2 linked regions of the Jeotgalibacillus aurantiacus genome follow. Each later gene encodes a partner of the first gene's protein in a complex. Links are inferred from orthologs where the notes say so. Each region holds a gene or a part of one and is shown in the gene's direction. Other genes may lie near its edges. The genes, in order: nusB and rpsJ.

The links.
Region 2: the proteins of nusB (region 1) and rpsJ are in contact, whole or in part, in a solved structure (PDB 3D3B), measured with the Escherichia coli proteins. The link is inferred for Jeotgalibacillus aurantiacus from one-to-one orthologs.

What each region holds. Positions count from the first base shown.
Region 1 is NZ_JACNMS010000002.1:90,838-106,978, forward strand. What follows is about bases 5,653-8,329. They hold nusB (transcription antitermination factor NusB), read left to right. Parts: upstream 5,653-6,628; coding sequence 6,629-7,030; downstream 7,031-8,329. Other genes in these bases: accC (acetyl-CoA carboxylase biotin carboxylase subunit), read left to right, coding at 5,653-5,970; H7968_RS05245 (Asp23/Gls24 family envelope stress response protein), read left to right, coding at 5,986-6,390; folD (bifunctional methylenetetrahydrofolate dehydrogenase/methenyltetrahydrofolate cyclohydrolase FolD), read left to right, coding at 7,055-7,909; xseA (exodeoxyribonuclease VII large subunit), read left to right, coding at 8,009-8,329. In the rest of the region: H7968_RS05200 (stage III sporulation protein AB), read left to right, coding at 1-393; spoIIIAC (stage III sporulation protein AC), read left to right, coding at 412-618; H7968_RS05210 (SpoIIIAC/SpoIIIAD family protein), read left to right, coding at 631-1,044; H7968_RS05215 (stage III sporulation protein AE), read left to right, coding at 1,044-2,147; H7968_RS05220 (stage III sporulation protein AF), read left to right, coding at 2,158-2,664; H7968_RS05225 (hypothetical protein), read left to right, coding at 2,664-3,233; H7968_RS05230 (SpoIIIAH-like family protein), read left to right, coding at 3,248-3,817; accB (acetyl-CoA carboxylase biotin carboxyl carrier protein), read left to right, coding at 4,092-4,592; more of accC, read left to right, coding at 4,609-5,652; more of xseA, read left to right, coding at 8,330-9,355; H7968_RS05265 (exodeoxyribonuclease VII small subunit), read left to right, coding at 9,357-9,584; H7968_RS05270 (polyprenyl synthetase family protein), read left to right, coding at 9,587-10,468; dxs (1-deoxy-D-xylulose-5-phosphate synthase), read left to right, coding at 10,946-12,838; H7968_RS05280 (TlyA family RNA methyltransferase), read left to right, coding at 12,843-13,682; ahrC (transcriptional regulator AhrC/ArgR), read left to right, coding at 14,029-14,478; DNA repair protein RecN, read left to right, coding at 14,496-16,141. UniProt on the Escherichia coli protein: Part of the processive rRNA transcription and antitermination complex (rrnTAC). The complex forms an RNA-chaperone ring around the RNA exit tunnel of RNA polymerase (RNAP).
Region 2 is NZ_JACNMS010000008.1:29,784-42,713, reverse strand. Bases 1,171-4,155 are described here. They hold rpsJ (30S ribosomal protein S10), read left to right. Parts: upstream 1,171-2,501; coding sequence 2,502-2,810; downstream 2,811-4,155. Other genes in these bases: rplW (50S ribosomal protein L23), read left to right, coding at 4,137-4,155; rplD (50S ribosomal protein L4), read left to right, coding at 3,514-4,137; rplC (50S ribosomal protein L3), read left to right, coding at 2,855-3,484; H7968_RS17040 (hypothetical protein), read left to right, coding at 1,773-2,246; tuf (elongation factor Tu), read left to right, coding at 1,171-1,485. Outside these bases: fusA (elongation factor G), read left to right, coding at 1-164; more of tuf, read left to right, coding at 295-1,170; more of rplW, read left to right, coding at 4,156-4,421; rplB (50S ribosomal protein L2), read left to right, coding at 4,456-5,286; rpsS (30S ribosomal protein S19), read left to right, coding at 5,347-5,625; rplV (50S ribosomal protein L22), read left to right, coding at 5,645-5,986; rpsC (30S ribosomal protein S3), read left to right, coding at 5,990-6,652; rplP (50S ribosomal protein L16), read left to right, coding at 6,655-7,089; rpmC (50S ribosomal protein L29), read left to right, coding at 7,079-7,279; rpsQ (30S ribosomal protein S17), read left to right, coding at 7,302-7,565; rplN (50S ribosomal protein L14), read left to right, coding at 7,608-7,976; rplX (50S ribosomal protein L24), read left to right, coding at 8,014-8,325; rplE (50S ribosomal protein L5), read left to right, coding at 8,348-8,887; H7968_RS16965 (type Z 30S ribosomal protein S14), read left to right, coding at 8,912-9,097; rpsH (30S ribosomal protein S8), read left to right, coding at 9,128-9,526; rplF (50S ribosomal protein L6), read left to right, coding at 9,558-10,094; and 5 more genes. UniProt on the Escherichia coli protein: Involved in the binding of tRNA to the ribosomes. Part of the processive rRNA transcription and antitermination complex (rrnTAC). The complex forms an RNA-chaperone ring around the RNA exit tunnel of RNA polymerase (RNAP).

The sequences.
Region 1 (16,141 bases):
TGGATGCTTGGAGAAGTCTCCGGCAGACAAACGTCCATGATGGAAATCATCCGCTACCAGCAACAGTCAGATTCTCTGCTCGTTCCTTTTTTTAGAGCGCTGAAAGCAAACATGGGACAGGAGGATAAGCCGCTTCCTGAAATATGGAAGGATACGGTTGTGCAAACCGGTGAATTTTCCTGCCTGGATGCTGAGGATGTAAGCTGGGTGATGAGGATTGGTGAGGCGTTTCAGGGGATGAATGCCGAGATGGTGGAGCGTGATCTTAACTTTACGGTATCAGGTTTACAGGCAAGATATGAACAGGCGCTTGAGCGTGAGGGGAAGTTTGTAAAAATATACAGAGTTGCCGGGGTGACGTGCGGTCTGCTCGCAATATTGCTTTTAAGCTGATGACAGGAGAGGTAGCAGGTGATCATAGATGCAGACATATTATTTAAAATTGCAGGAGTGGGACTTGTCGTGGCCTTTTTATACACTGTTCTGGATCAGGCGGGAAAGAAAGAATATGCGCAGTGGCTTGCGTTTTTCGGCTTTATATACGTGCTGTTTATTGTGCTGCAGGCACTTGATACTTTTTTCAGTGCTGTCCGTTCCGTCCTTATGTTTTATGAATAGAGTGTGCTGCCGATGGAGGAGTTAATCCGGACTGCAGGGATTTGTTTTTTAATCGGATTTTTAGCGCTTGTCATTAAAGAACGATCGCCGCAGGTTGCCATATTGCTGACGCTTTGCGGGAGTGTTTTACTGCTGACAGAGCTCCTGCACGCTTTGAAAATGGCTGTCACGATGCTTCATCAGTTTGCGGGGTATGTTCCGGGTCTCGGAGAATATTCATCCATTTTGCTAAAAGTACTGCTCATCGCATTTTTATCAGAAATCTGCATCCATCTATTAAAATCGATGGATCAGCCTCTACTCGCCATCATTATTGAATGGACGGGCAAAATGATCATTCTGATGATTGCGTTCCCGGTTTTTATTGAATTAATGGAAAATATGCTAATGCTGTTGCCGGATCAGTTCGCCAAGGAGCCGTTCTGATGAGTGTACCCATACAGCAGGAGCAGATGAAGCAGGATCAGCTTATGGCCCCGGAACATGACACGTGGCTCAAATATTGGGACGAACTGTCCGTGGATTATGGTGAGTACATGCCGGAGCTCTCAAAACAAACATTTTTTGAAGCAGTTACCAATCCGTCAGAAACGTTCACAGAATGGTTTTCAGGTTTTTCGATGTTTTTTTTTCATCAGATCGCTGAAAATATGCAGATCATTTTTTGGCTGCTGTTATTCCTGGTGATCGGATCGATTCTTCAGATTTTGCACCAGTCTTTTTCTCATCAGGCTGCAGCGGAAGTCAGTCCGCTGGTTTTAACCGGTCTGCTCCTGATGACAGTCATTAAAAGTATACAGAAGTGTCTGGAATATTTTTATGATGCGCTTCATATGATGGGTGATTTTCTTTATGCCTTACTGCCTTTGTATATGGCGTCGATTACCTTTTCAGGCGGACCTGCTTCATCTGCCGTCTCCTATCCGATCATGCTCGCCATGATTCATTTTTCCATGCTGCTTCTCAAAACGGTCATTATCCCGCTTTTTATTCTGGCGATCTTTTTTGATCTCGCCAATACGTTCTCCAGCTCATTTAATACAGGAAAATTCGCTGCCTTTTGCAGACAGCTCGGGTTGTGGATCCTCGGCTTATCAGCTGTCATTTCGACCACGATATTATCAGTTCAGACCGTAACGGCTTCTGTAGCGGACGGTGTAGCGGCTAAGTCCTTGAAAACGATGGTTGGAACATTTATACCTTTCGTTGGGAAAGTCGTATCGGATACGGCAGATCTTCTGCTCGCTTCCTCTGTCCTGGCTAAAAATGCGATCGGTCTTGCCGGTGCCTGTTTATTGCTGATGATTGTGCTGTTTCCAGCCATAAAGATTCTGGTGATTGCGCTGATGTACAGGCTGTCAGCTGTTGTGATGGAGCCGGTTGGTCACCCTTCTTTAATTCAGGCGGTTGATGCGGTCAGCAAAGGTCTTTTTCATATAGGTGCTGCTCTATTATTTATTTGCTGCAATTTCTTTCTGGCGATCATCATCCTTTTATTCGTCAGTAATATTCCGCTAATGATCAGGTGAGGTGATGGATGTGACCTTTTATTCTTGGGCTTCTCAGCTGCTTGTATTGATAGTATTACTCATATTGGCAAGTGCTGCTGCGCCATCAGACTCGTGGAAACCGTTTATCAGACTCATTGCAGGACTGTTTTTCCTGCTATGGCTCATCACCCCGGTCAAATCACTGATGGATGAATCAGAGCATCACCTGATCATGCACAATTTTTTTAATACAGCGTGGTTAAAATCAGAACGCGAACGGGGAGAACAAATAATTGATGGAATGAATGACAAGCGGGATACATATTTATTAGAGCAGGCGGAAGAAGCACTGAGAGGACAGGCGCAGGAAGCACTGGAAACAGACTGTGAATGCCGGGTTGAGGCCGTCAGATTAAATGACGGTTCGAACGTTCACATCTATATTAAAGGGGGATTTGAAAGCGGCAGAAATCTGAAAGAGCGGCTGGCAGCGCTGTGGGAAATGGAGAATGACCAGATCATTTATCATATCAACGAACAACCGGGGAGGGAATGATGGACAAGCTGAAGACGCTGTTTTCATCAAGAGATCCGACGTTTCAAAAGAAATGGCCATTGATTCTGCTTTTGCTGATCATCGGGCTGATCCTCGTTTTACAGGGAAGAGAGCCCTCTGAACAAGAAGTGACCACGATTCCTGTAAGCGAGACGGAGGAAGAGTTCGAGCAGATCAAAAAGCTTGAAAACGAAGCTGAAAAAAGACTGGAAGCCATGTTGAAAAAAGCACTTGGAACAAACAAAGTGGAAGTCATGGTGACGTTGGGGACAAGTGAAAAAAAGATTTTTGCCCGTAATGAAACGACGCAGCAGGATCAGTCCGAGGATCAGAAGGAAGGATTCAGCTCGGCGGCTGACCGGAACTCGATGACCTCGCAGCTCGTTTTCGGGAACCAGTCACAGCAGGGGGCACCCGTGTTGAGTTACATAGAAAAACCGGCGATAACAGGTGTCATGATTGTGGCTGAAAATGGACAAGAGGCAAAAGTAAAAAAACAGATTGCAGAAGCCGTATCAAAAGCGCTGGATGTTTCATCACACCGCGTAGCTGTTATACCTTATGAATAAGGAGATGGATATTAATGCTTAAAAAGCAAACCGTGTGGCTGTTAACGATGGTAAGTTTAGTTGTCGTTTTATCCGTATATTATGTATTCTCGCCTTCTGAAGAATTGTCACCGATTACACTTGATGAGTCAGCTGAAATGGTGTTAGGGGAAGATTCGGATGAATGGCTGCTTGAAGATGAAGTGGATGTAACATCCGAAGCAGCTGGAGATGAATTATTTGACGTATTACGTATGGAGGTTCAGGACGAAAGAAGTGCACTGCGTGAACAGCTGACTTCCAAAGTCGCTTCAACTGAATTTTCAGCAGCTGAAAAAAATGAGGCCTATGCTGCGATGGAAGAATTAACGAAACTAGAAACAAAAGAGCAGATGATCGAATCCATGATTAAAGCACTCGGTTATGAAGATGCGCTTGTGCGTTCAGAGGACAACAGAGTGCTGATCACCGTTAAATCGGCTGAAAATGAACACTCGAAAGAAGCCGCCAATGAGCTCGTTCAGCTCGGACGAAGAGAGCTTGGTGAGCAGGCATTTGTATCCGTGATGTTCGAACCGTCTGAACAGGCAGAATCAGCTGAGTAATTAAAAGCCGGAACAGAGCGCTTATAAAGCGCATGTTCCGGCTTTTTGGCTGTTAGCAGATCGTGGTGGAAGCTTTAATCACCCTGACAATTTCCATACGATCTATTATGCAGGAAATTGCATCCGGGTTGAGAGTGAAGTATGTTACAATATCCATTATGTAAGCGTTTAAATAAAACGTTTTTTACATGAAGTTGAATTATGGGCAGTTGTTATCGTATGATATTAGTAGCTGCTGCTAATAACTAATTATAAAAGTCAAGGAGTGTCTACTATGTTAAAAGTACAGGAAATCAGAGAGTTAATTAAACTGATTGACAAGTCTTCAATTGATGAATTTACATACGAGCAAGATGGTGCAAAAATTAAAATGCGCAAGCAGTCCAATGCTGTCGTACACCAGGTTGAGCAGGTTGTCACAAGCGCACCTGAGCAGACAGCTCCCGTTCAGCAGGCACCCGTTCAGGAAACGGCACCGGCTGCAGTGCAGGAAGAAAAAGCAGCTGCTCCTGCAGTAGAAACGCCATCTCTTGAAGGAACAGTTGAAATTAAATCACCGATGGTCGGCACTTTCTATGAGGCTTCTTCGCCTGATGCAGATCCTTTTGTGAAGGTTGGATCAAAGGTGAGCAAGGATACGCCTGTTTGTATCGTTGAAGCGATGAAGCTGTTTAACGAAATTGAAGCGGAAGTGGATGGAGAAATCGTTGAGGTACTGGTCAAAAACGGCCAGCTGGTAGAATACGGACAGCCTCTTTTTCTTGTTAAAGAATAGTTAGGAGAGAAGACGTATGATTAAAAAGGTATTGATTGCGAACCGTGGAGAAATTGCGGTACGTATTATCAGAGCATGTAAAGAGATGGATATAGAAACCGTAGCTGTGTATTCTGAAGCGGACAGAGAAGCCCTGCACGTGCAGCTTGCTGATGAGTCGGTCTGTATCGGGCCGAAGCTTTCAAGAGACAGCTACTTAAACTTTACGAATGTGATTTCAGCAGCCAAACTGACTGGAGCGGATGCGATTCATCCAGGTTATGGTTTCCTCGCTGAAAACGTGGACTTTGCTGAACTGTGCAGAGACTGCAATATCATTTTTATTGGACCAAGTCCTGAGGCTATTTCAAAAATGGGAACGAAGGATGTGGCACGTGAGACGATGCGTGAAGCAGGCGTTCCTGTCGTGCCGGGTTCAAAAGGCATTGTAGCCTCTATTGATGATGCCCTTACCCTTGCTGAGGAGATCGGTTACCCGGTCATTATTAAAGCGACAGCAGGCGGCGGAGGTAAAGGAATCCGTGTGGCGAAAACACCTGCAGACCTTGAAAAAGGCATGAAGGTAACGCAGCAGGAAGCAGAAACAGCATTCGGTAATCCGGGTGTTTATATTGAAAAATATATTGAGGATTTTAGACACGTTGAGATCCAGGTGCTTGCCGACAGCCATGGCAATACCATTCACCTCGGTGAGCGGGACTGCTCGATCCAGCGCCGTCTGCAAAAGCTGCTTGAAGAAACACCTTCTCCTGCGCTCGATCAAAAGGTCCGTGAGAGAATGGGTGATGCTGCCGTAAAAGCAGCTGAAGCTGTGAAATATACGGGTGCCGGAACGGTCGAATTTATTTATGATCATAACGAACAGTCATTTTATTTCATGGAAATGAATACACGTATACAAGTTGAACATCCCGTTACAGAAATGGTAACAGGTGTTGATCTGATTAAAGAACAGATTCGTGTAGCCTCAGGTGAAAAGCTGCCAATCACACAGGAAGAAGTTGAATTCACAGGCTGGTCGATTGAGTGCCGCATCAATGCAGAAAATCCTGAAAAGAATTTCATGCCTTCAGCCGGAAAAATCACGATGTACCTGCCCCCGGGTGGTCCTGGTGTGCGTGTTGACTCTGCAGCTTATCCCGGCTATGAAATTCCGCCTTACTATGATTCCATGATTGCCAAGGTTATCACATACGGCACAACACGTGATGAAGCTGTTGCGAAAATGAAGCGCGCGCTTTCCGAGTTTGTCATTGAAGGCATTCATACAACGATTCCTTTCCACCTGAAGCTTCTGAATCATGATGTATTTACAGGCGGAGATTTTAACACCAAGTTTTTGGAGACGTATGATATTATGTCTAAGAAGGCTGAATAAAAGGAGGATATTATGATGTCTGAGAATCAGAATAATCTGCTCCAAATGAGCAGCCTGGAACAAAATCAGTTGGGTAAAATTGAAATTGCTCCGGAAGTGATTGAAGTAATTGCCGGTATCGCTGCTTCTGAGGTAGACGGAATTGCTCAAATGCGCGGCAACTTTGCATCCGGTGTTGCTGAGAGACTCGGTAAGAAAAATCACGGTAAAGGCGTGAAGGTCGAGCTTGGAGAAGAGGGCATTATCCTTGATGTGTACTGTACGGTGAAGTTCGGGATCTCGATTCCGACTGTTGCCCAGAAGCTGCAGGATAATATCCGCCAGACACTGCAGAATATGACGGCACTCGTTGCCGAGGAAGTTAATATTCACATTGTTGGGATCCAGTTCGAATCAGCAAAGCTGGAAGAAGAAGAATAAAGACAGATGTAAAAGGTGTCCTTATAAGGGGACACCTTTTTCTGTGTGCTGCATGGACAGCCTGGCAGCACAAACCGTCGGGTGTTTTACGATAGATTTATTAAAGTGAGAATCACGATCATTTTGACAGCGTTATCATGAAAGTTTCATGAAGTTACGTTAGTAGGGACTGCGATTTTGTGCTATGATCTTTTTATGACATGGATATTATGCAATTAGAGAAGGAGTTAAACTTGAAATGAAAAGACGAACGGCCAGAGAAAAAGCGCTGCAGGCTTTATTCCAGATGGATATGAACGAGATGGAGCCGGAAGAAGCGATTGAAAATATTCTGGAAGATGAAAAAAATGATGATTATCTGACAGCCCTTGTAACAGGGGTACATGAAAATAAACCAGAAATCGATCAGACCATACAAGGACATCTCGAGCGCTGGAAGATTGACCGTCTTGCCCGGGTGGACCGGAATATTTTACGGGTAGCGTTATACGAGCTTTTATATAAAAAAGAAGAAGTCCCATATAACGTAGTCCTGAATGAAGCGGTTGAGATCTCTAAGCGTTTCGGTGATGAAAAATCAAGCAAATTCGTGAATGGGGTTTTATCAAAGGTTGTAACGACTTTACATTCACGTGATTGATCACACGGGAGGCGTAAAAGCAGAATGACAGCTGAAATAATCGATGGCAGAAAAATCGGACTGGATATAAGAGAAGAATTAAAAAGCCGTATTGAAAAGTTAAGGGAGAGCGGTCAGCCACCGGGTCTGGCAGTTGTACTCGTTGGACATAATCAGGCGTCGAAAACGTACGTATCAATGAAACAAAAGGCGTGCACTGAGCTCGGGATTTACTCTGAGCTGATCGAACTTCCTGAAGAGACGACAGAAGCCGCATTGCTCGAGGTTGTGAACGCCCTTAATGAAAATGACCGGATTCACGGTATTCTCGTACAGCTTCCTTTACCTGATCAAATCAGCGAAGCCGCAGTTATTGAAGCGATTAAACCGGAAAAAGATGTAGATGGTTTTCACCCGGTCAATATTGGCCGTATGCAAACCGGAGGAGAAGCATTTTACCCCTGCACTCCGTACGGTATAATCAAAATGCTTGAACATAAAGGTATAAACATTGCCGGAAAGCATGCTGTCATCGTGGGTCGGAGTAACATTGTCGGCAAACCGATGGGACAGCTGCTATTAAATAAACATGCGACGGTTACAATCTGCCACTCACGCACGGAAAATCTGGCCTATCATACGAAGCAGGCTGACATTGTGATTGCTGCAGTAGGTATTCGCCATCTGATCACGGCTGACCATATAAAAGACGGAGCGATCGTGATTGATGTCGGCATGAACAGAGATGATGCCGGAAAGCTTTGTGGTGATGTTGATTTTGAAGGCTGCAAGGACAAAGCGTCTGCGATCACACCTGTTCCCGGCGGTGTCGGACCCATGACGATTACAATGTTACTCGCGAACACAACAGAGTCAGCAGAACGCGCCCGCATGAAATAAAAGATCAAGAGTGGCTCCCGGGCATTGCCCATATAAAGGGGGCCGCTTTTTTATTGAATACCGGAATCATATTTTATCATGTCCGAAAGGAGAAACCGTATGTCTACTCCGAGGTACCTGACTGTCAGTGCATTAACAAAATACATAAAAAGAAAATTTGATGCTGACCCTCACCTGTCTAACGTTTATATTAAAGGGGAATTGTCAAATTTCAAGAAACATTCGAGCGGACATTTGTATTTCACATTAAAAGATGGAAAATCAAGAATTGCCGCCGTGATGTTTTCCTCTGCTGCTTCCTCATTGAAATTCCAGGCTGAAAACGGGATGGAGGTACTGATTCAGGCGGATGTTTCTGTATTTGAATCAAGCGGGCAATATCAGCTCTATGTGAAAAAAATGGAGCCTGATGGCATCGGCGCCCTGTATCTTGCCTATGAACAGCTAAAGGAAAAGCTGTCAGAGGAAGGGTTATTCCATGCTGAAAGAAAACGCGGACTCCCGCTTTATCCTGTTAAAGTAGGTGTCATTACGTCTCCGACCGGAGCGGTGATCAGAGATATTCTGACCACGATAAAAAGACGATATCCAGTTGTATCCGTCAGGCTCTATCCCTGCTCAGTCCAGGGCGAAAAAGCCGTACCTTCGATTCTTGAGGCATTAGAAAAAGCAAAGCATGATGAAGAACTTGATGTTGTCATTATTGGCCGTGGTGGCGGGTCAATAGAAGAGCTTTGGGCGTTTAATGATGAGCAGATTGCCAGAGCCATTGCCGCATTTCCTGTCCCGGTCATTTCGGCTGTCGGGCATGAAACGGATGTAACAATCGCGGATTTTGTTGCTGACATGCGCGCCCCGACACCAACTGCAGCTGCAGAACTTGCAGTGCCTCATATTGAAGAGGTGCGTGAGAAAATCATGGCTGCCTCCATCCGGGCTCACCGTGCAGTCAATCAAAAAATTCAATTTGATAAACAACGACTGTTTAAGCAGACAGGTTCTGTTGTATTTAAGAAACCTCAGAAATTAATTGAGCAGCAGGTTCAGCAGTTAGACAGGCTGCGTGAAAATCTCTCAAGAGAATCTCATTTAATTAAAGAAAAAGCCGGCATCCGCCGTGACAGACTTCATGAAAGGCTGATCAGGCTCAGTCCTGACAGGCAAATAGAGCACAAAAGGTCACTCGTATCAGCCCTTCATACCCGGCTTGAAAACCGCACACAGAAACTCGTGACAGTAAAAGCGCACCAATTTCAGCAGTCAGTATCCACGTTAGAAGCATTAAGCCCATTAAAAATAATGAACAGAGGATACAGTCTGGTATATGATGAACAGGGGAACCTGATTAAAAACAGTCAACAGCTCAAAGAAGGAGATGCAGTCAAAGTGTCACTGCAGTCATCAGATCTCCTTTGTACAATCGATGAAATCAAGGAGCGTGAATAAAATGGCAGAGCAAAAACAATCATTTGAAGAGGCAATGCAGGAGCTTGAGAAAATTGTCTCACGTCTTGAAGAGGGAGATGTGCCACTTGAAGAAGCCATTTCCTATTACCAGAAAGGTGTAGAACTATCGAAAATCTGTCACGAAAAACTTCAGCATGCGGAAAAACAGCTGGCGACGATCATGACAGATGAAGGTGAAAAACCACTTGACCCGGAGGATGTGGAATAAAAATGAACCGATTGTCAGAATTCATGACTAAAAATAAATTAAAAGTTGAGCAGGTCCTATTAAATGCAATTACATCATTGGATTGTCCTGAAAAACTTCAAGAAGCCATGATTTACTCAGTAAAAGCAGGGGGTAAAAGAATTCGCCCGCTGCTCGTGATGGCAACAGCACAGTCATTTGACCGTAATCCGGAACGTGCGCTCGAAGCAGGCGCAGCCCTTGAAATGATACATACGTATTCATTAATTCATGACGACCTGCCGAGTATGGATGATGATGATCTGAGGCGCGGCCAGCCGACCAATCATAAAGTATTTGGTGAAGCGTTTGCGATTTTAGCCGGAGATGCACTGCTTACACTAAGCTTTGGTATCATTGCCGATTCCGTAAACTTTACGCCTGAAGAAAAGGTGAAGCTGATCGGATTACTTGCGAAAGCTTCAGGAGCAGAGGGAATGGTTGGTGGACAGGCTGCTGATATCGAAGGTGAGGAAGCTGATCTGACCATTAAAGAGCTTGAGTCCATTCATGTCCGCAAAACTGGCAGGCTATTGGAATACGCGGTAAAAGCAGGAGGCATCATCAGTGGTCTGGATGACAGAGAACTGAATCTTCTTGGTGATTACGCGAAACATATCGGACTCGCTTTCCAGATACGGGATGATATTCTGGATGTGGAAGGCGATCAAAATGAGATTGGCAAACCTGTCGGCAGCGATGAGGCGAACAAAAAAAGCACGTACCCGGCTCTGCTCGGTATGGAGGAAGCAAAACGAAAGCTGCAATACCATATTGAAAAAGCTCATGAATCCCTGCAGAAGATCCATCCAGAACCAGACTTACTTGCAGATATAGCAGACCTGATCGCTTCCCGTACGAGCTGATAGTGGAGTGAGACAATCTGAAACAGGATATGATATACTTAGCTACAGTGACATACCGGCAATAAGGATCAAAACTTATATGTTTTGGACGCTTAACATAGACATGACATCATCAGACTGATCATCATAAGTAACCTTAAATAGAATCTCTATAGCCGTTATCACACGTGTGCTGGCGGCTATTTTTTCTTTACACGGGTATTTTACATAAAAAGAGATTACGTGGATGACACGGTATCATCATGTTGGAAATGTCAGGGGCTCAAAGTGATATTTAATTGATTCTGACACCATAAAACATTTTCCAACCCAACAAACCCGACTATTTGTTGAGTAAAATCCGGACATTGTTATAATTGAAATACAAAGAAAACGAAAAAAATAATTTAGTGACATGAACCTGTTATCTGATGCCGGAAAAGTAAAAAGAAAAAGGCGATGGATAACGGGACCCTTTCAGGAAAGAGAGTGATCCATATGGACGTAACAAAAATTAAGGATCCGGCGTTTTTAAAAAATCTGTCTAAAGAAGAGATGGTTGAGTTAAGCCAGGATATTCGGGATTTTTTGATTGAAAACCTCTCCGCTACGGGAGGACATATCGGTCCGAATCTTGGTGTGGTCGAATTGACACTTGCTTTACACAAGCATTTCGACAGCCCGAAGGATAAGTTTTTATGGGATGTCGGGCACCAGTCTTATGTCCACAAAATACTGACCGGACGTGGAGATAAGTTTGATACGCTTCGTCAGTTTAAAGGACTTTGCGGATTCCCGAAGATGAATGAAAGTGAGCATGACGTCTGGGAAACAGGCCACAGTTCAACATCATTATCTGCTGCGATGGGTATGGCGATTGCACGTGATATTAAAGGGGACTCTAACTACGTTGTTCCTATTATCGGAGACGGAGCGCTAACCGGTGGTATGGCACTTGAGGCGTTAAATCATATTGGGCATGAAAAGAAAGATATGATTGTCGTGCTCAATGACAATGAAATGTCAATCGCACCGAATGTCGGAGCTCTTCATAGCGTACTCGGGAGAATGAGAACGGCAGGGAAATATAATAAAGCAAAAGATGATCTTGAATATATCCTGAAAAAAATTCCGGCTGTTGGCGGAAAGCTTGCCACAACGGCTGAGCGGGTTAAAGACAGCTTAAAATATCTGCTCGTATCAGGCATGTTTTTTGAAGAGCTTGGATTCACTTACCTTGGACCGGTAGATGGCCATAATTTTGACGAACTTGATGAAAACATCCGATTTGCCAAGAAAACGAAAGGTCCTGTGCTGCTTCATGTTATTACAAAAAAAGGAAAAGGTTTTCACCCTGCTGAAAATGACAAAGTTGGTACATGGCATGGTACCGGCCCTTACAAAATCGACACTGGTGACTTGATTAAATCAGCGGTAAAGGGACCGGCGTGGAGCGCGCTCGTAAGTGAAACGGTAAGAAAATCTGCACGTACAGATGAAAGAATTGTCGCCATTACTCCAGCAATGCCTGTTGGATCAAAGCTGGAAGGATTTGCGAGTGAGTTTCCGGATCGTATGTTTGACGTAGGGATTGCAGAGCAGCATGCGACAACACTCGCAGCGGGACTCGCGACCCAAAAAATGAAGCCGTTTCTGGCGATTTATTCAACCTTCCTGCAAAGAGCTTACGATCAGGTCGTTCATGACATTTGCAGACAGAACCTGAACGTCTTCATCGGTATTGACCGTGCCGGCCTTGTAGGGGCTGACGGCGAAACGCATCAGGGTGTATTTGATATTGCCTTCCTGCGCAGCCTGCCTAATATGGTTGTCATGATGCCAAAGGATGAAAATGAAGGACAGCATATGGTCCACACGGCATTAACCTATGACGATGGCCCGATTGCGATGCGTTATCCAAGAGGGAACGGATCAGGTGTTGAAATGGATGAAGAACTTTCCGCTTTGCCGATCGGTTCATGGGAAGTGCTGAGAGAAGGCTCGGATGCAGCGATTCTGACATTTGGAACGACAATTCCGATGGCTTTAAATGCAGCTGATAAGCTTGCGAAGTCAGGACTTTCAGTTAAAGTTGTCAACGCACGGTTTATTAAACCGCTTGATGAAGCGATGATGATGGACCTTTTGAAGCTGAATATGCCACTGCTGACAATCGAAGAAGCAGTGCTGCAGGGTGGTTTTGGAAGTGCGGTATTAGAGTTTGCACACGATGCAGGGTTCGGCCATGCTACGATTGAACGTATGGGCATTCCAGATCAGTTTATTGAGCATGGCAGCGTTGGAAAACTGCTTGAAGAAATTAATTTAACGGAGAGCCGTGCGGTTGAACTGATTCAGTCCATGGTTCCGGCTAAAGAAAAAAGGGCGTAAGTGAATGAAGGTTAAAAAACAGCGTATTGATATCCTCCTTGTAGAACAGGGACTGGCTGAAACGCGGGAAAAAGCGAAAAGAGCCATTATGGCCGGCCTTGTCTATGCAAATGAAGAACGGCTTGATAAACCGGGAGAAAAAATCCCTGAGGATACGGTATTATCCGTTAAAGGAAAAGTAATGCCGTATGTAAGCCGTGGAGGATTAAAGCTAGAAAAAGCATTACAGGCATTTGATATAGAAATCGAAGGTAAAACCATGATTGATGTCGGATCATCAACCGGCGGATTTACAGACTGCGCGCTTCAAAAAGGAGCTGCCATGTCTTATGCCGTTGATGTAGGCTACAACCAGCTGGCTTGGAAACTGAGGCAGGACGACAGAGTGGAAGTCATGGAAAGAACCAACTTCCGCTATCTGACACCTGAAGATCTTAAAAGAGGGATTCCGGATTTCTCATCCATTGATGTATCCTTTATCTCCCTGAAAATCATCCTTCCCGTGCTCAGAACACTGCTCAAACCAGGCAGCGACGTCATCGCACTCGTAAAACCGCAATTCGAAGCGGGACGCGATCAAGTAGGTAAAAAAGGTATTGTAAGAGAGGCATCCATTCATAGAGAAGTGCTGCACAACATGATCCGGTTTGCACTTGCTGAAGGATTTGATGTTGTGAATGGATCCTATTCACCGATCACCGGCGGAGACGGAAACATCGAATTCCTGCTCCACCTCAAAACATCAGAAAGCCAGCCCGGCCAAATGAACGAATCCGTCCAGGCCGATGCAATCGTCGAAGAAGCACACACAAACTTCAAAAAAGCCAAAAAAGAAAACAGCTGACACCCCAGCTGTTTTCTTTTTATCAAAAAGTCACTGCCCCCATTTAAGCCATTATAAAAGGGCCAGTAAAACTCCCTAAAGGTCTGGACTCACCCGTAGACTCCTGCGGCAGAGAAGCGACAGGTGAGACAGCGTAATGCGGAGCATTAGCTGGCTCACCGCGCGGCCGCGGAAAGCGAAGGGTGAGTTCAGACCGGTTTTACATCAACATTCCCCTAAAATACTACATAATCCATTCAAATCTTCCACAATTCCCCCAGCCCATTTATGTACAAATCCATACGAATACGATACTATAAGTGTATAATTAAGTATAAATATTCATACAGACGGAGTGAACAACATGATCAACAAAGGACAGCGCCACATCAAAATCAGAGAAATCATCGTCAACAACGACATCGAAACACAGGATGAGCTTGTAGATGAGCTCAAAAATGCCGGATTTCCAGTCACACAGGCAACCATCTCACGCGACATTAAGGAACTGCACCTTGTAAAAGTACCGATGATGGACGGCCGTTACAAATACAGTCTGCCAGCAGACCAGCGCTTTAATCCTCTTCAGAAACTGAAACGAACGCTGACAGATGCGTTTGTAAGAATCGATGGAGCTGGTCACCTGTTAGTGATGAAAACATTGCCAGGTAACGCGAATGCTATTGGTGCGTTAATCGACAATCTTGACTGGGAAGAAATTTTAGGAACGATTTGTGGCGATGATACGTGCCTGATTATCTGTCGCACTGAAGAAGAATCAAAAGTGATTTCCCAGCGTTTTCTTGATATGCTCTAAAACAGAGGTGATTTGGAATGCTTCAGGACTTATCGATACGAAATTTTGCGATTATTGAAGAACTGTCACTTTCTTTTGAAGAAGGGCTGACAGTCTTAACAGGTGAAACCGGAGCGGGTAAATCGATTATAATTGACGCCATCCAGCTGCTTGCAGGAGGCAGGGGATCGGCTGAGTTTGTCCGCCATGGCGAAAAAAAAGCTGAGATTGAAGGGGTATTTACCGTGCCACCTGCACATCCTGTATATGAAAGATGTGAGCAATTCGGCATTGAAATTGAAGATGAAATGATCTTATTAAAAAGAGACATATCTGTCAGCGGTAAAAGTGCATGCAGAATTAACGGGAAGCTTGTCACGATTGCCATCCTGAGGGAGGTTGGCTCTGCTTTAATTGATATTCACGGCCAGCACGAGAGTCAGGAGCTGATGGACGAACAATTACATATTCATTTACTTGACCAGTTTGGCGGCGGTGAAATTTCAGCTGCGCGTTCAAATTACAGTGAAGTATTCGGGCTATACGATGATTTAAGAAAACAGATTCGATCACTTTCTGAAAATGATCAGCAGATGGCGCACCGTTTGGATTTGATCCAGTTTCAATATCAGGAAATTGAAAAAGCGGACCTGACTCTAAATGAAGACGAAGAACTGCTTGAAGAAAAAACAAAGCTATCCAATTTCGAAAGGCTTTTTGATTCTCTGCAAACGGCTTATAATGCGCTGCAGGGAGAACAGAAGGGACTTGACTGGGTAGGGCTCGCGATGTCTAATCTTGAGCAGGCCGGTGATATTGATCAGGACATTCAAGAAGTAAGTGAAGCGGTCAGCAGTCAGTTTTATATGCTTGAAGATGCAGCGAGGACGATCCGCCAACAGCTTGATAACCTGGAATATGATCCGGAACGGCTTCAGATTATAGAAGAGCGACTGAACGAAATTAATCAGCTGAAAAGGAAATATGGGTCATCTATTGAAGAAATCATGGAGTATTATTCTGCTATTGAAGAGGAAATTGAATCGATCGTGAACCGCGACTCTTCATTAGAGGAGCTGCAGAAAAAGTTGCATTCAGCAGAAAAAGATCTTCAGCTTGAAGGGGAGAACCTGACGAGCCTTCGCAAAAAATGGTCAGAACAGCTGACAAAGGAAATTCATTCTGAATTAAAAGCCCTTTATATGGATAAAGCTGTATTTGAAGTCCGGTTTTCCGAGACGAAGAATTTTCGGCAGGATGGGATGGACCAGATTGAATTTTACATCTCAACCAATCCTGGTGAGCCGCTGAAACCGTTAATCAAAGTTGCTTCAGGCGGAGAAATTTCACGGATGATGCTTGCTTTAAAAACAATCTTCTCACAGCATCAGGGGATCACATCCATCATATTTGATGAGGTCGACACCGGCGTGAGCGGCCGGGTGGCACAGGCGATTGCAGAAAAAATTTACTCAATCTCCACCCATTCACAGGTGCTGTGTATTTCGCATCTGCCTCAGGTTGCCGCCATCAGTGACCGTCACCTCTTCATATCAAAGGAAATCAAAAACGACCGAACGACTACACACGTTCTACCGCTTGAAAAGCAGGAAAGAGTGAGAGAAATCAGCAGAATGATTTCAGGTGTTGAAATCACTGATTTAACGATCAGTCACGCAGAAGA
Region 2 (12,930 bases), on another replicon or contig:
AAATCGTTAAAGCGTTTGTGCCACTTGCTGAAATGTTCGGATACGCAACTTCACTTCGTTCTAACACGCAGGGACGTGGAACATTCTCAATGTTCTTCGATCACTATGAGGAAGTACCGAAGTCTGTTGGTGAAGAAATCATCAAGAAAAATAAAGGTGAATAATTGATTTCACCCTTACAATAAAGTATAACTACTTATGTAAGCTATGGACCCCGGAAAGGCTTTCTTTCCGGATCCATATTAAAAATAAATTTAAATTAACTTTTTCATTATCTAAAGGAGGATTTCCAAAATGGCTAAGGAAAAATTCGACCGTTCGAAAACCCATGCTAACATTGGTACAATCGGACACGTTGACCATGGTAAAACAACTCTAACTGCTGCAATCACAACTGTACTTCACAAGAAATATGGTCGTGGAACAGCTATGGCATATGACCAAATCGATGGTGCTCCAGAAGAGCGCGAGCGTGGAATCACAATCTCAACTGCACACGTTGAGTACGAAACTGATTCTCGTCACTATGCACACGTTGACTGCCCAGGACACGCTGACTATGTTAAGAACATGATCACTGGTGCTGCTCAGATGGACGGCGGTATTCTTGTAGTATCTGCTGCTGACGGCCCAATGCCACAAACTCGTGAGCACATCCTTCTTTCTCGTCAGGTAGGTGTACCTTACCTTGTTGTATTCATGAACAAGTGTGACATGGTAGACGACGAAGAGCTACTTGAACTAGTTGAAATGGAAATTCGTGACCTTCTTTCTGAGTACGACTTCCCAGGCGACGACATTCCAGTAATCAAAGGTTCTGCTCTTAAAGCTCTTGAAGGAGATGCTGAGTGGGAAGAAAAAATCTATGAGCTTATGGAAGCTGTAGATAGCTACATCCCAACTCCAGAGCGTGACACTGAAAAGCCATTCATGATGCCAGTTGAGGATGTATTCTCAATCACTGGTCGTGGTACAGTTGCTACTGGACGTGTTGAGCGTGGACAAGTTAAAGTCGGTGACGAAGTAGAAATCATCGGTCTTTCTGAAGAGCCTAAGAAGACAACTGTAACAGGTGTTGAAATGTTCCGTAAGCTTCTTGACTATGCAGAAGCTGGAGACAACATCGGTGCACTTCTTCGTGGTGTATCACGTGACGACATCAACCGTGGACAGGTTCTTGCTAAGCCAGGAACAATCACTCCACACACAAACTTCAAAGCTGAAGTTTACGTTCTATCAAAAGAAGAAGGTGGACGTCACACTCCATTCTTCACTAACTACCGCCCACAGTTCTACTTCCGTACTACGGACGTAACTGGCGTATGTAACCTTCCTGAAGGAGTAGAAATGGTTATGCCTGGCGACAACATCGAAATGACTGTTGAGCTAATCTCTCCTATCGCAATCGAAGAAGGAACTAAGTTCTCTATTCGTGAAGGTGGACGTACAGTAGGCGCTGGCGTTGTTGCTTCTATCCAGAAGTAATTTCTGCTGACGAATACACAATCCTGCATCCTTTTGGGTGCAGGATTTTTTCTGTTTAAATGGAGATGTGTGGAAAGGGAGGTTTAAGAAAACAGGGATGTCAGGATCAAATCATTTAGTGAGAGAGGACAATAAAGAGAAAGTAACGCATAATAAACACCGAACCCCGCAAAATAATCGCTCACCTCCGCACAACCCCCAACTGCCAACCCTCTATCCATCCAACACAAAAACAGCTACACTACTCTTATAGAAGAAACCCGTCACGCAGAAAGGGGCACCACCCATTGGAACCAATCCATCTCTGGCTTTCCGTTTTTGATAAACACACGAAAAAACCGAAACAGTCGATACAGCCGATCCTTCCCGCAGTCACGCTCGCTTACCAGCAATCACGATCAAACCAAGACGTGACGCAGCAGGAAGCGCTGGATGATCTCAAGCACCTTCTGCAAGAAGGGGCATACGTTCCTCTCTTAAAAGTCTGGGAGAACCAGGGCTACTTCAGAATAGAAGAGAGACATTTCGGCTCCATGACGTCACGCTTATTTCACCTTGCGCCTAAAGCAGCTAAAGAAGACCGCGACCGAAAGAAACTGAGAGAGCGCCAGGAGCTGCTCACACTTACAAATGACGATTTTCATTACCTCGCTTTCAGCTCACTTCTCAATGCCAGACACAGCATGTACAAGCCATCCAAGGAGGAGCAAACACCATACTGGATCGCAGCCTCCTCAATCATTCAAGGCAGAAAAACCTGAGAATTTTCTGCCTATTTCCTCACCCCTTGAAACACGTCAGCATCCCCCGTATAATAAACAAAGTGTACTTGGAAAGGATTTTCGTAACAGGGGTTGCGCAATCCGATTTTTTTCTGTATACTATTTAATGTTGGTCTTTGACTTGCGATGATGCAGGAGGTTGCCGACACACCCGGCCGCTTTGCCATGGCTCGTGTGTGGGAAATTTCTGCGGAGAATGTCTATTCCTAAATAGGCGAAAAAGGAGGGAAAATAATGGCAAAACAAAAAATCCGTATCCGTTTGAAGGCATACGATCACAGAATTCTTGATCAGTCTGCTGAAAAGATTGTTGAAACTGCAAAGCGTTCAGGTGCAAGTGTTTCGGGTCCAATCCCGCTTCCAACTGAAAAGTCAGTTTACACAATTCTTCGTGCGGTCCACAAATACAAGGATGCTCGTGAGCAGTTTGAAATGCGCACACACAAGCGCCTGGTAGACATTGTGAACCCAACACCACAAACGGTAGATGCGCTAATGCGTCTTGATTTACCGTCTGGCGTTGACATCGAAATCAAACTTTAATCAACACAAAAATACATTAATTAAAATTTTAGGAGGTGTGACTAATGACCAAAGGAATCTTAGGAAGAAAGATTGGTATGACTCAGGTTTTTGCTGAAAACGGCGACCTTATCCCAGTTACAGTAATCGAAGCGACTCCAAACGTAGTCCTTCAAAAGAAAGCTGTTGATACTGACGGATATGAGGCGATCCAGATCGGTTTCGAAGACAAGCGCGAAAAGCTTGCTAACAAGCCATCTAAAGGACATGCTGCTAAAGCTGAAACCGCTCCTAAGCGCTTCGTCCGTGAAATCCGCGGTGTTGAGCTTGGCGAGTATGAGGTTGGTCAAGAAGTCAAGGTTGATATTTTTGCAGAAGGCGACACAGTAGACGTTACTGGAATTTCCAAGGGTAAAGGTTTTCAGGGTGCAATCAAGCGTCACAACCAATCCCGCGGACCAATGTCTCACGGTTCTCGTTACCACCGTCGTCCTGGTTCAATGGGTCCTGTTGATCCAAACCGCGTATTCAAAGGTAAGCTATTACCTGGACGCATGGGCGGAGAAAGAATTACAGTTCAGAACCTTTCAATCGTAAAGGTAGATACTGAGCGTAACCTGCTACTTGTTAAAGGGAACGTTCCTGGCCCTAACAAGAGCCTAATCACAGTAAAAAGCGCAATTAAAGCGAAATAATAAACGTTATAGGAAAGGAGGAAACAGGAATGCCTAAAGTATCCGTATTTAAACAAGATGGTTCACAAGCTGGCGATATCGAGCTTAACGAGTCCATCTTCGGCATTGAGCCAAACAACGCAGTGATGTTCGAGACAGTATTGATGCAGCGTGCAGCATTACGTCAAGGAACTCACAAAGTAAAAAATCGTTCTGAAGTAGCTGGCGGCGGTCGTAAGCCATGGCGCCAAAAAGGAACTGGACGTGCTCGTCAGGGTTCGATCCGTTCACCACAATGGCGCGGCGGTGGTACTGTATTCGGTCCAACACCACGCAGCTATGCTTATAAGCTACCTAAGAAAGTTCGCCGTCTGGCAATCAAATCAGCTCTTTCAACGAAAGCTGCTGAAGAAAACATCCTAGTACTAGAGGCGCTTTCATTCGAAACGCCAAAGACAAAGGAATTTGCTTCAGTATTAAGCAGCCTTTCAGTAGACAAGAAGGTCCTAGTAGTGACTGAAGGTCTTGACGAAAACGTTGCTCTATCTGGACGTAATATTCCTGGTGTAACAGTTGTATCTGCTACTGGTGTCAACGTACTAGATGTACTTGGTCACGACAAACTGATCCTGACTAAAGGTGCAGTTCAAAAAGTAGAGGAGGTGCTTGCATAATGGATGCTCGCGAAATCATTAAGCGCCCCGTAATCACTGAGCGTTCTTCAGACCTTATGGGTGAGAAGAAGTACACGTTCGAAGTCGACACTCGTGCGAACAAAACACAAGTGAAAGACGCAATCCAGGAGATCTTTGGAGTAGATGTTGAGAAAGTAAACATCATGAACTACAAAGGTAAATACAAGCGCGTTGGACGTTATGCAGGTTTTACTAACAAGCGTCGCAAAGCAATCGTAACTCTTACTGAAGATAGCAAAGAAATCGAATTTTTCGAGGTTTAATAAAACCCGATAACTAGAAGAGGAGGGAAAACAAATGGCGATTAAAAAGTACAAACCTACCTCTAATGGTCGTCGCGGCATGACTACTTCTGATTTTGCTGAGATTACAACTAGCAAGCCGGAAAAATCACTTCTTGCACCTATTAAGCGCAAGGGTGGCCGTAACAACCAAGGTAAGTTAACCGTTCGTCATCAAGGTGGAGGCCACAAACGCCAATACCGTGTCATCGACTTCGCTCGTACGAAAGATGGCATTCCAGGACGCGTTGCTACGATCGAATACGATCCAAACCGTTCAGCAAACATTGCACTTATCAACTATGTTGATGGTGAAAAACGTTACATCCTAGCTCCTAAAGGATTAGTAGTTGGAATGGAAGTTATGTCAGGTCCAGAAGCGGACATCAAAACTGGTAACGCACTTCCACTAACAAACATTCCAGTGGGTACAGTTATCCACAATATCGAGCTTAAGCCTGGTAAAGGTGGTCAGCTAGTACGTTCAGCTGGTACATCAGCACAGGTACTTGGTAAAGAAGGTAAATACGTTCTTGTTCGTCTTAACTCAGGCGAAACTCGTATGATCCTTGCTACTTGCCGCGCTACAGTTGGTCAGGTAGGAAACGAGCAGCACGAACTTATCAACATCGGTAAAGCAGGACGTTCACGCTGGTTAGGCAAGCGCCCAACAGTACGTGGATCTGTAATGAACCCGAACGATCACCCACACGGTGGTGGTGAAGGTAAAGCACCGATCGGACGTAAGTCTCCAATGTCACCATGGGGTAAACCAACACTTGGTGCTAAGACTCGTAAGAAGAAAAACAAATCCGATAAATTTATCGTACGCCGTCGTAAAAAATAACGGGATTGAGCTACGGTTCAACATACGAACCGTAGGGCAATCACGAAAGGAGGTTCCAGTATGGGTCGCAGCTTGAAAAAAGGACCTTTCGTGGACGATCACTTAATGTCAAAGGTTGAGAAGCTTAATGAAGCGGACAAGAAGCAGGTTATCAAAACTTGGTCTCGCCGTTCTACAATCTTCCCTAACTTCATCGGTCATACAATCGCTGTATACGATGGACGTAAGCACGTACCGGTTTACGTGACTGAAGATATGGTTGGTCACAAACTTGGTGAATTCGCACCAAGCCGTACGTACAAAGGTCACGCAAGTGATGATAAGAAAACAAGACGCTAATTGAGAGGAGGCTATCCTAATGCAAGCTAAAGCTGTTGCGAGAACAGTTCGTATTGCTCCTCGTAAAGTACGCCTAGTAGCAGATTTAATCCGCGGTAAGCAGGTTGGCGAAGCGGTGGCTATCTTAAACCACACACCACGCTCTGCATCACCAGTAATCGAGAAAGTATTAAAATCTGCTGTAGCGAACGCTGAGCATAATTACGACATGGACATCAACAACCTTGTGATTTCTGAAGCATACGTGAATGAGGGACCAACACTTAAACGTTTCCGTCCTCGTGCACAAGGTCGTGCAAGTGCCATTAACAAACGTACTAGCCACATTACAATCGTGGTATCTGAAAAAAAGGAGGGATAATGCGTGGGTCAAAAAGTACATCCAATTGGACTACGTATCGGAGTCATTCGTGACTGGGAATCAAAATGGTTCGCAGGCAAAGACTATGCAGACTTACTTCATGAAGACCTGAAAGTACGTGACTACATCGAAGGTCGTTTGAAAGAAGCATCTGTTTCTAAAGTAGAAATCGAGCGTGCGGCTAACCGCATTAACATTACAATTCACACTGCAAAGCCAGGTATGGTTATTGGTAAAGGTGGAACGGAAGTCGAAGCACTTCGTAAAGACCTTAACAAAATCACTAACAAGCGTGTTCACATCAACATCGTTGAAATCAAGCGCGCAGACCTTGATGCTAAACTTGTAGGTGAAAACATTGCACGTCAACTGGAAAACCGTGTATCTTTCCGTCGTGCACAAAAGCAAGCGATCCAACGCACAATGCGTGCTGGCGCTAAAGGGATCAAAACTCAGGTTTCTGGTCGTCTTGGCGGAGCAGACATCGCACGTGCTGAACATTACAGTGAAGGTACTGTTCCACTTCATACTCTTCGTGCTGACATCGACTACGCTCACGTTGAAGCGGATACTACGTATGGTAAGCTCGGAGTTAAAGTATGGATCTACCGTGGAGAAGTTCTTCCTACCAGAAACAAGAAGAAATCCGAGGAAGGAGGAAACTAATCATGTTATTACCTAAACGCGTTAAATATCGTCGTGTACACCGCGGAAAAATGCGCGGACAAGCGAAAGGCGGTACTGAAGTAAACTTCGGTGAATACGGCCTTCAAGCTTTAGAAGCGAGCTGGATCACAAACCGCCAGATCGAATCTGCACGTATCGCGATGACACGTTACATGAAACGTGGCGGTAAAGTATGGATTAAAATCTTCCCACACAAGCCTTACACGAAGAAACCTCTTGAAGTCCGAATGGGTTCTGGTAAAGGGGCACCTGAAGGATGGGTTGCAGTTGTAAAGCCGGGTAAGATTATGTTTGAAATCGCTGGAGTATCTGAAGAGGTTGCTCGTGAAGCTCTTCGTCTTGCATCACACAAACTTCCGGTTAAGTGTAAGTTTGTAAAACGAGAAGAAATTGGTGGTGAATCAAATGAAAGCTAATGAAATTCGTGACCTAACCACTGCCGAAATTGAACAAAAAGTAAAATCACTTAAGGAAGAGCTATTTAACCTTCGTTTTCAGCTAGCTACTGGCCAGCTTGAAAACACAGCTCGTATCCGTGAAGTACGAAAAGCCATTGCTCGCATGAAAACCGTGATTCGTGAAAGAGAAATTGGCGCTAACAACTGATAACTGAGAGGAGGTTTGCAGCATGAGTGAACGCAACCAGCGTAAAGTTTATACCGGCCGTGTTGTTTCTGACAAAATGGACAAAACAGTCACTGTAATGGTAGAAACGTATAAGAAACATTCACTTTATGGCAAACGAGTAAAGTACTCTAAGAAGTACAAAGCTCACGATGAACAAAATCAAGCCAAGGTTGGCGATATTGTTCGTATCATGGAAACTCGTCCGCTTTCAGCAACAAAACGTTTCCGTCTAGTGGAAGTCGTAGAAGAAGCGGTTATTATCTAATACATTGTTCGGAAATGTTAATTCCGAAGGGAGGTAACCTACATGATTCAACAAGAATCCCGTTTAAAAGTAGCTGACAACTCTGGCGCACGTGAAGTATTAACCATTAAAGTTCTTGGTGGTTCAGGCCGCAAGACTGCAAACATTGGTGATGTGATCGTCTGCACAGTGAAACAGGCAACACCAGGAGGCGTTGTTAAAAAAGGTGACGTTGTAAGAGCAGTAATTGTTCGTACAAAGAGCGGAGTTCGTCGTAACGATGGAACGTACATCAAGTTCGACGAAAACGCATGTGTCATCATCCGTGACGACAAAGGTCCACGCGGAACTCGTATCTTTGGACCGGTTGCTCGTGAGCTTCGTGACAACAACTTCATGAAGATCGTTTCTCTAGCACCAGAAGTTCTTTAATTGATCAATAACCACCGTATCAAGGAGGTGCGACAGGATGCACGTTAAAAAAGGCGACAAAGTAATGGTCATTTCAGGTAAAGACAAAGGCAAGACAGGTACTGTACTTGCAGCTCTTCCGAAAAAAGACCGTGTTGTGGTTGAAGGTGTGAACATCGTTAAAAAGCACTCAAAGCCATCACAATTGAATCCACAAGGTGGAATCTCCAACATGGAGGCAGCGATTCACGTATCAAACGTGATGCTGATCGATCCGAAAACAAACGAACCAACTCGTGTTGGTTACAAAGTTGAGGACGGCAAGAAAGTTCGTATTGCTAAAAAATCAGGTGAATCTTTAGATAAATAGTTAAGAGGGGAGGTACTCAAGAATGAACCGCCTAAAAGAAAAGTTCAACAGTGAAATCACACCTGCTCTAGTGAAGAAGTTCAACTACACTTCTGTTATGCAGGTACCGAAAATCGACAAAATCGTAATCAACATGGGTGTTGGTGACGCAGTTCAAAACACTAAATCATTAGATACAGCAGTTGAAGAGCTTGCGACTATCACTGGTCAAAAGCCTCTAGTAACAAAAGCTAAGAAATCAATCGCAGGTTTCCGTCTTCGTGAAGGTATGCCAATCGGAGCGAAAGTAACACTTCGCGGCGAGCGTATGTATGAATTCTTAGACAAGCTAGTCTCTGTATCTCTTCCACGTGTACGTGACTTCCGCGGAGTATCTAAAAAGTCTTTCGACGGACGCGGAAACTACACTCTTGGTGTTAAAGAGCAGCTTATCTTCCCAGAGATCGATTATGACAAGGTAAATAAAGTTCGTGGTATGGACATCGTAATTGTAACGACAGCTAAAACAGACGAAGAGTCTCGTGAGCTTCTAACTCAATTCGGTATGCCATTCCAAAAGTAATCTCTACAAAAGGGAGGCGTAAACGTGGCTAAAAAATCAATGATTGTGAAACAACAGCGCAAACAAAAATTTAAAGTACAAGAGTATACACGTTGCGAACGTTGCGGACGTCCACACTCAGTACTGCGTAAATTCAAGCTTTGCCGTATTTGTTTCCGTGAACTAGCATACAAGGGTCAAATTCCTGGCGTTAAGAAAGCCAGCTGGTAATACCCGATTTTGGGAAGGAGGTAAATTAATATGACAATGACAGATCCAATCGCAGATCTTTTGACTCGCATCCGTAATGCGAATCAAGTGCGTCACGAGAAGCTAGAGGTACCTGCTTCTAACATTAAGAAAGAAATCGCAGAAATCCTTAAGCGTGAAGGTTTCATCCGTGACGTTGAATATATCGAGGACAGCCAACAGGGCATTATCCGCATCTTCCTTAAGTACGGTGCGAATAACGAGCGTGTTATCACTGGCCTTAAGCGTATCTCTAAGCCAGGTCTACGTGTTTACGCGAAAGCTGATGAGCTTCCACGCGTACTGAACGGTCTTGGAATCGCAATCGTATCAACTTCAACTGGCGTTGTAACGGACAAAGAAGCTCGTGCTAAGCAAGTGGGCGGAGAAGTTCTAGCATACGTTTGGTAATACTTTTTAATCGAAAGAGAGGTGCAACAAAATGTCTCGCGTAGGAAAAAAACCAATCGAGGTACCTTCAGACGTAACGTTAACTTTTGACGGTTCAACAGTTACTGCAAAAGGTCCTAAAGGTGAACTTACATTCACTTTCAACTCAGAAATGAAATTCGAGCAGGAAGGCAGCACATTAACAGTTGTCCGTCCTTCTGACTCTAAAGAGCACCGTACTATTCACGGTACAACTCGTGCAATCCTTAACAACATGATCGAAGGTGTATCTAAAGGCTTCGAACGTGGTCTTGAGCTTATCGGGGTTGGATATCGTGCACAGAAACAAGGTAACAAGCTTGTTCTTAACGTAGGATACTCTCACCCAGTTGAGATTACACCGGAAGAAGGAATCGAAATCGAAGTTCCTTCAAACACAAAAGTGATCGTTAAAGGTGCTAGCAAAGAGCGCGTAGGTGCACTAGCTGCTAACATCCGCGACGTACGTCCTCCAGAGCCTTACAAAGGTAAAGGAATCCGTTATGAAGGTGAACGTGTTCGCCGTAAAGAAGGTAAAACAGGTAAATAATGCCGCTTAGGCGCATGAAAGGAGTGACCTTGATTGATTACTAAAGTTGACAAGAATGCGGTACGTAAGAAGCGTCATGCACGTGTTCGTACGACAATCACTGGTACTGAACAGCGTCCACGTCTAAACGTATACCGTTCTAACAAGCATATCTACGCTCAACTTATCGATGATGTAAACGGCGTAACACTTGCCAGCGCATCTACAAAAGATAAAGAGCTTGGTCTTGAAAGCGGCGGAAACGTCGAGGCTGCAACAAAAGTTGGCGAAGCAATCGCAAAACGCGCAGCTGAAAAAGGAATGAAATCAGTCGTATTTGATCGTGGAGGATATCTTTACCACGGCCGCGTGAAAGCTCTTGCTGATGCTGCACGTGAAAACGGACTTGAATTTTAATAGAAAAAGGAGGGACAATCCAGATGCGTCGCATTGATCCAAACAAACTTGAACTTGAAGAACGCGTAGTTACGATTAACCGTGTCGCTAAGGTTGTTAAAGGTGGCCGCCGCTTCCGTTTCTCTGCTCTTGTAGTAGTAGGAGACAAGAATGGCCATGTCGGTTTCGGTACAGGTAAAGCCCAAGAGGTACCTGATGCGATCCGTAAAGCAATCGAAGACGCGAAGAAAAATCTGATTGAAGTACCAATGGTAGAAGGAACAACTCCTCACCTTGTTACAGGTCGTTTCGGAGCTGGCTCAATCCTGATTAAACCAGCATCTCCTGGTACAGGAATCATCGCCGGTGGACCGGTTCGTGCGGTACTTGAGCTTGCAGGTGTCCACGACATTCTTTCTAAATCACTGGGATCTAACACACCAATCAATATGGTTCGTGCCACAATTGACGGCCTTAACCAGCTTAAGCGTGCAGAAGATGTAGCTAAGCTTCGCGGTAAGTCAGTGGAAGAACTGTTAGGATAAGGAGGGATAAGTGATGGCAAACAAACTAGCAATTACCCTCACTCGCAGCGTGATCGGACGCAATAAAGATCAGCGTGCAACAGTACAGGCTCTTGGTCTTCGTAAGACTAACCAGACTGTTGAACAGCAGGATAACCCTGCAATCCGCGGAATGATCAATAAAGTGTCTCACCTGGTATCAGTTAAAGAAATCTAATTCAACGTTTACAACAAGGAGGTGCCACTATGAAACTTCATGAGTTAAAACCTGCAGAAGGATCCCGCAGAGAGCGCAATCGCGTTGGTCGCGGTATCGGTTCTGGTAATGGTAAGACTGCTGGTAAAGGTCATAAAGGTCAAAACGCCCGTTCAGGCGGCGGAGTACGCCCAGGCTTTGAGGGTGGTCAGAACCCATTAGCACGCCGTCTTCCTAAGCGTGGATTCACAAACATCCACCGTAAAGAATATGCGGTTATTAATCTTGATGCACTAAACCGTTTCGACGAAGGAACAGAAGTAACACCTGAGCTTCTAATCGAAACTGGTGTAGTAAGCAAAGAGCGTGCAGGAATCAAGGTTCTTGCAAAAGGTACTGTAGAGAAGAAACTGACTGTTAAAGCTCACAAATTCTCTTCTGCTGCTAAAGAAGCAATCGAAGCTGCCGGCGGAACAACTGAGGTGGTTTAATGTTTCGGACAATCTCCAATTTTATGCGCGTGGGTGAAATAAGAAACAAAATTATCTTCACTCTTTTAATGTTGGTGGTCTTTCGGATCGGAACATTCATTCCGGTTCCTGGCGTAGATGCACAAGTTCTTCAGGCACAGGACCAGATGTCCGGCCTGATCGGATTTATGAATACGTTCGGGGGCGGAGCTTTAATCAACTTCTCGATCCTGGCAATGGGAATCATGCCGTATATCACGGCCTCCATCATTGTACAGCTTTTGCAAATGGACGTTGTTCCGAAGTTTGCTGAGTGGTCTAAACAGGGAGATGTTGGACGTCGTAAGCTGGCTCAGTTTACACGTTACTTCACGATTGTACTGGCATTCATCCAGGCAATCGGAATGTCTTACGGCTTTAACCGTATGTATGGTGGAACATTGATTCCGGATACATCGGTGACAACGTACATGCTGATTGCAGTCGTACTTACAGCCGGGACAGCTTTTTTAATGTGGTTAGGAGAGCAGATCACAGCTAAAGGTGTTGGAAATGGTATTTCCATTATCATCTTTGCAGGTATCGTGGCCGCTATTCCTAATGGCGTTAACCAGCTTTACGCACAGCAGATTGAAGGTGCGGGGGAGCAATTGTTCCTGAACATCGTCATTCTGGCACTGCTACTACTTGCGGTTATTGCGATTACGGTCGGAGTAATCTTCGTACAGCAGGCACTGCGTAAAATTCCGGTACAATATGCAAAACGTGTTGGTGGCAACAACGCTCAGGCAACTGGCGGACAGTCGTCACACATTCCATTGAAAGTAAACGCAGCAGGTGTAATTCCGGTAATCTTTGCGATTTCCTTCATTATTACACCACAGACGCTAGTCACTTTCTTTGGACAAAACAACATTACAACAACGATTCAGGATGTATTTGATTACACGCAGCCAATCGGTATGACGATTTACGTTGCGCTGATCGTTGCTTTCACGTATTTCTACGCATTCATTCAGGTGAATCCGGAGAATATGGCTGAAAACCTTAAAAAACAAGGTGGTTATATCCCAGGTATCCGTCCTGGACGTGCAACTCAGGATTACCTGACGAGCGTTCTTTACCGTTTGACTTTCGTAGGAGCGATTTTCCTTTCTGTAATTTCGATCCTGCCGATTTTCTTCATTAATCTTGCTGGTCTTCCACAGTCGGTGCAAATTGGCGGAACAAGCCTGTTGATCATCGTTGGGGTAGCACTTGAGACAATGAAG